DNA from 2 places in the Caballeronia sp. LjRoot34 genome. Region 2 is predicted to be linked to the other one. Evidence: riboswitches for the same ligand, from Rfam matches in the RefSeq annotation. Region 2 holds a riboswitch; the other holds the start of a gene.
The links. Region 2 has a riboswitch for fluoride ahead of ACSQ36_RS28205 (respiratory chain complex I subunit 1 family protein). Riboswitches for the same ligand answer to the same signal wherever they lie in the genome.
Positions count from the first base shown of each region.

Region 1: linked by a shared signal. The riboswitch ahead of ACSQ36_RS41435 (MutS-related protein) and the one ahead of ACSQ36_RS28205 (respiratory chain complex I subunit 1 family protein) in region 2 are both predicted to bind fluoride.

Region 1 is NZ_CAXUSB020000004.1:222,356-225,520, reverse strand. Features, by position in the region: gene ACSQ36_RS41450 (porin) at 1-545, shown strand, start outside; gene ACSQ36_RS41445 (hypothetical protein) at 660-794, opposite strand; partial or broken gene ACSQ36_RS41440 (IS6 family transposase) at 867-1,035, opposite strand; fluoride riboswitch at 1,241-1,304, shown strand; gene ACSQ36_RS41435 (MutS-related protein) at 1,710-3,165, shown strand, end outside.
Region 2 is NZ_CAXUSB020000002.1:1,919,706-1,922,870, forward strand. Features, by position in the region: gene ACSQ36_RS28195 (hydrogenase 4 subunit F) at 1-155, opposite strand, end outside; gene ACSQ36_RS28200 (hydrogenase) at 158-838, opposite strand; gene ACSQ36_RS28205 (respiratory chain complex I subunit 1 family protein) at 858-1,805, opposite strand; fluoride riboswitch at 2,043-2,113, opposite strand; gene ACSQ36_RS28210 (DUF190 domain-containing protein) at 2,162-2,530, opposite strand; gene ACSQ36_RS28215 (MgtC/SapB family protein) at 3,022-3,165, opposite strand, start outside.

The DNA of each region.
Region 1 (3,165 bases), on a different contig from region 2:
AGGCGACTTACTACAGTGCCCGCGATGCGGTTCATTCGGGCGCATTGGTCGGCGCGAATCCGGTGGGCAGTGCCCTAACCGGTACGAACGTAGGGACACTGACGCTTAACAACGACGAAGACGTGATGATCGCCGCCAAGTACGCATTTGGCGCTGCGACAATCAAGGCCGGCTATGAGCATTACGAACTCAAGGCTCCATCGGACCCTGCTTCTGCCGGTAGCACGACTGACTACTTCGGCTTTTCTGGGACATTGACCAATACTGTTCATCCGACGAAGACTAACGTCTATTTCGGCGGCGGTGATTACAAGTTCACACCAGCCTTCGATGTCGCTGCAGGCGTCTACGATACGCAAACGGTTCAGTCGACAGGTGTTGCCGGTGGCAATCAGCTTCAATACTCGGTACTTGCTGACTATAGCTTTACGCGTCGTACTGATGTCTACGCCGGATTTATGTTTTCTAAATTTAACGGCGCAGCGTTTATTGGATCAGAGTCAAACAACTACATCGTAGCGACTGGAATCCGGACGATGTTTTGACCGGTGGACAGGCGACTTCGATTCATCGTGGACGTGAGGCGACAGCGAAAGCGGATCAGCTCAGCGACGCCTTGGCATGTACTGGACTCCCAGGCTAGGTCTTCCACCCCCAAGTTACGCGTCGTCGTCCTGTCCCATGCGCTGAGGAATACCGCCGGCCGTACGATCTTCACCCGCTTTGCACTTCTCGGCGAGTCCAATTTTGATGTCCGGCGAGAGCATGCCATTGCGGGATGCAGGTTGGTACATGAGTCGGCCACGACGGTTGTGCCGCAATAAGGTCGACAACGCGAAAAACTCTTCTAGGGTAAGGATTCCGTACGCCATCAGAGAATAAAACAGCGCGTCAGCTGTTCGGTGACGCCGTCGTCCGTCATCGGTCCTTTTCTGATTATGTGCATTGTCTCAATCCCTGAGGGGATGATGCGGGCACACCGGAATCCTTAAAGCTCATCAGGGGCCCGGTTCGGCGGTCGATCGCCCGGTGATCGACCTTCCGTAAATATCCGTTCACGAGAAAATAGAATTGGTCTTTTCCATCAAATTGAGACGTCCGTCACTATCTGCTCGAGTAGCCAGCGCCAGGAATCAATCGAACAGCATAGCTAACTGGACATCCTTCACGGAATAAACGAGCACGTGACCGCTGCCAGACAGGGAGAGTTGTGTCCGCATCTTACAAGGCGTAGACTTTAAGTGACGTCGGAGATGGCATTCCTCCGCAACCGCCCGCAACGGGCTGATGATGCCTACAGGCCTGGGTATGGCACTGTGGGTGCGCGTCCAACGGCTTCACTTGCCTTAAACATGCGCCATCGTTAGCTCGGCGCACGATCCCAGTTTCCATCACCGTCCGGCCAGTTTCTTAGCGATCCGCTTTGATCGCCTAGGCTGCCCGGTGAACAAGGAAGCATGATGGATCGACGATCTCTCGAATATCGGCCTACGAGCCTCTCTTTACGACATTCCATTCGATCGGGGCGCACGGGTGCGCGCTGCCCGGAGTGCCCTTTTGCGCCGCATGGTGTCGCGTTATCCGGTTCAGCGCCAGCCCGCTAGCGGCATGGCCTGCCTGAATCAACGTGGAGGCGTCCTGCAGACGGGCTATTGGCCTCGTTGATCTGCCGGGAGCGCAAGTAGTCTTCAAACAAGAAGGGGATACGCGTGGTCTTTCACAGCATCCTGTTCGAAAAGCCGGAAGACGGCCCAAGGCGCGACGATACGCCGGAGCCGGCGTTTTTCGGCGACCTCAATCTCGACCAGATCGTCGCGGCGGTCACGCTGGGGCGGGACGATTACACGCTTAAGCCCTTCTTCCACACCGAGCTGGCGCGCGAGGAAGCAATCACCTACCGGCATGAGGTCATGCGCGACCTCGACAATGTCGCCGTGCTCGACAGCATCAACGCTTTCGCCACGGGTATGCTCAAGATGCGCCAGCATCTGGCACAGGCGGAGAAGCTCCACTACCAGCGCCAAAGTCAGTGGTGGTTTCTCGAAGCGATCGCGGTGTATTGCAAGACACTCGAGACTTTTGCCCATGATCTGCCGCTGGCCGCGCCGGGCTCGAAAGGTCTGCGTGAGTTTCATCGAACCCTGAGCGGGTATGTTGCATCAGCTCGCTTTCAGTCGCTCACGCATGACGCGATCCATATCAAGGAGAATCTGGCGGCGATTCGGTATTGCATTCGCATCAAGGGGAGCGCGGTCACAGTGCTTCACTATGATTCAGAAATCGATCAAAGTGCCGACGTGCTGAGGATCTTCGACAAATTGAAGCAAGGGGAGGTCAAGGATCACAGCGCAGAGCTGCGCGACTGGTTGGACATGAATCATGTCGAAGCTTGTGTACTAGATTTTGTCGCCCAGTTGCATCCTCAGGTGTTCGTCGAACTCGCTACCTATTGCGTGAACAACGTGGATTATCTCGACGCCACCATCCAGACGTTCGATCGTGAAGTTCAATTTTACCTGGCGTACCGAGACTACATCGGCACCTGCAAATCTGCGGGCTTGAGCTTTTGCTACCCCCGTATGTCGTCGACCAGCAAAGCGGCGCACTGCGACGAGACGTTTGATTTGGCGCTCGCGCACAAGCTCGCTATCGAAAAGTCACACGTGGTCTGTAACGATTGCCATCTCGATGGCGAGGAACGCCTGATTGTCGTATCGGGTCCCAACAACGGTGGGAAAACGACATTTGCCCGTACGTTCGGCCAACTGCATTACCTGGCGAAGATAGGCTGTCCGGTACCGGGCCGGAACGCGGCGCTTTTTCTGTGCGACCAGCTGTTCACGCACTTCGAGCGCGAAGAGAATACGAAGGACCTGCGCGGCAAGCTCCAGGACGACCTGATGCGTGTCCATCAAATCCTGGCGCACGCCACGTCACGAAGCGTCATCATCATGAACGAAATATTCAGTTCTACAACGCTGACCGACGCGCTGTTTCTGAGCAAGAAAATCATCGGCGAGATACTGGAACGCGATGCCTTGTGCGTTTGCGTGACCTTCATCGAAGAGCTCGCTCATCTCGACGATTGGGCTGTGAGCATGGTGAGCGAAGTCAAGCCCGAGGACCCGGCTTCTCGCACCTTCCGGGTGAGAAGAAGGTCAGCCG
Region 2 (3,165 bases):
TTGACGTTGCACGCCAGCGAAAACGCCGCGAGCACGCAGACGAACGACGCGATCAGGTTCGCATACTCAGCGGCGCGCGCATGCCGGAACGCGGCGCAAATCACTGCAGCAACGAGGGGTGAAACAACGATCACGATGCTCCACGTTTCGATCATGGTCACCCCACCAGCCGCGTGAGTTCACGGCTGCTCGTGCTGCCGACGTGCTCGACCAGATAGCGGACCAACACACCGAAGCTCACGACGATGACGAGCAGATCGAAGAGCAACACCAGTTCGATCAACATCGGCATGCCGGGCACGAGGATTTGCGAGCCGAGGAAAATGCCGTTCTCCAGGATCAGCAAGCCAAGCACCTGGCTGATCGCCTCATGACGCACTGCCAGCATCAGGAAGCCAATGAGCTTCATCGAAAGCATCACCGTGAGCGCCAGCACGACCACGGTGCCGCCGAAACCCAGCGCGTTGCCCAGATGGTTCGATACGACAAAAGCAAAGAGCACCAGAAGCGCGCCGAGCACGATGCTTGAGCTCGGCTGCAGGATGACATGCAACTCGCGCTCGACTTTCAGCCGAACGATGATTCGCCAGATCAGATAAGGCAGCACCAGTCCCCGGAAGAACGCAGTCAGGATTGCGATCAGGTACAGCTCGTGATAGTTGCCGTAGTAACCCACGGCTCCGGAGAGCGCCGCGATCAGCCACGACTCGGCCATGAACGCGAGCAGGTAGTCTTTCAACCAGCGCGAACCCAGCATCACGAACGCAAGCAGGAGGCTGCCGATCGCCAGCAGGCTGAACAGGGATGCGGCAAGCGGACTCAGATGGGCGAGCAGCATGATGTGTCACCTAAGGGGGTCACCTAAGCTGGTTGGCGGCGATCGCAAGCACCGCCAGCATGAACGATGCAGCAAGCGGCTCCTGATAACGGAAGAAGCGCAAGCGGGATTGCGCCGTCTCGACCAGCACCACGACGAGTGCAATCATCAGCATGCGCAGGAAAAGCCCGATCGCGGCACCCAGTACACCTAAGGCCGTACCCCGTTGCGAAAGTCCCCACGGCAACGTCAGCACATTGCAAAAGATGGTGTAAAGAATGAACTGCTTCATCATCGACGCCCACTTGAGCAGCGCGAGAAGTGAACCCGAATACTCGAGGATGCGCGCCTCTTCGATCATGTACACCTCGATGTGCGTGCTCGAATGGATCGGCAGACGGTCTGTTTCCACGAGCAGCAAAACAAAGAAGGCGAACACGAGAAAAAGGTGTGCCGGACTCCAGTACACGGAGGGTTGTGCCACCAGCAGGTGGTTCACGACGAACGGCAGCATGGCTTTGGCGAGGAGCGTAATACCGACCAGCACGAGGATGAGCGTCGGCTCCGCGAGGATGCCAAGCATCACCGAGCGGCTCGAGCCAATGCCGCCATAAGCGCTACCTGAATCAAGCCCCGCGAGTACAACAACAAACGACCCGAGCGTCAGGATGAGGCCTCCGCCCAGGATGTCGCCCATATCGGATAGCGGCAGCGGAAAGTCGGTGAGCACCGGGATGAGGATCGGTACCGTGAGCATGCAGGTGAACGCCACGACGGGCGCAGCCCAGTAGATCCACGAGGCGGTTTCGGGTACCACGAGTTGCTTGTGGAAGAGCTTCCACAGATCCCGATACGGTTGGAAGATGCCAGGGCCCCGTGCGCGTTGCACACGCTCTTCCCATTGCAGGATGACGCCCTGCAGCAGCGGGGACACTGCGATGACGGTTACGACCTGGGCCACCTGGAGAGCGATGTCGCGTGTGCTCATGCGCCCTCCGCTGAAACGAAGGGCTCGCTTGCACTGCGATGTGGACGCGTCTCAACGCACGCGCGGATCGCCAGACAATGACGCGACCAGACGCGGTGGCGAAGGCAGGAACGACTGCAACACGGCGACTCGCTGATACATCCCATATTCTTGTGTTCTTGTAGGCAACAATATGCCCGGGATGCTCAAACAAGAAGAGCCGGCGTAAAAATGCCTACCGGCCCCGAAGCGCCCGGGGACCATGTAGGCATCATTAGCCGCTAAGCTGCTAGCGGCGGTTAGGGAGGAATGCCATCTCCGCCAGATTCAAACTTGAGTATAGGTGACGCGCCGATGTGTGCAAGGTCGGCGTCCAACTATCTAGGCGAGCGGCCGTAGAGCGAAAAATGCTTCGACGGCTTAGGCGGTAAATCATCGCCGATGATTCCGAACTCGATGGGAAAGCGCGTATAGAACACGTGCACGTTTTCGGCACGCACGACATTCAGAATGTGCTCGGCCTCGTCCTCCGTCACAGCAAGAATGATCTGCAGCGGCTGATCGGTGAGTTTCAGCATGTGCGCCGCGTGATGCGCACCCGCGTGGCCGATGCCTTCTGCGCAGCTGATGACGGTCGCACCGCGGATCCCAAGTTGGCGAACCTCGTGTAACAGCCACTCGCATACGGTCTGGTGGCCATGCTTGCGGTTCTGCTCGGTATAGAACGTCAGTTGATAGCCGTTCATCACCCACCTCCCGTGGCGCAATGGGCGCCTCCCGCCGCGAGAGGTCCGCTGTGCGGTGCTACGACACGCTACCAGACTGACAAGGGCCCCTGCCACTATTCATTCTAGTTCATAGGTCCGGTGACGCACGATTGTGCAGTGCGATATTGGGCGTACAGCGCGAGCGATACCGCGCGAGCAATAACGAGAGGTATCGCAGCTTCGGCGAAATCCGGTGCGTGTCAGCGTCGACACGTATCGGAAATGTGTTGAACAAAAGCAATATTGAAAGCGCTGGCCTCGGTGATCGGGGTGATCGGGGTGCCATGCTGATTCATCCTGCAACAACTCCATTCCCGGTTTGGGGTTGAGCGGCCACAAGTGAACTTCGGCTCAAGCAAAACGACCGTCTCAACGCTTGGGGGCACCGGACATTGTTATGCCGCTGCCGCTCACGTTAGCTCGCCGATTAGCGCTCCATATTCATATGTACGCGTCATGGCCTTCCACCTTCAACTGCCATTCCTGCATTCACGGACACCCGACATTGCTGCCAGCCGTGTACGGATCGTCTCGAACTCACTGGCTGCCGCTCGCGATAGCCCAATCTGTACGTGGTCGAGTTCAGGGTCGTCTTCAGATTGCTGGACGATGAA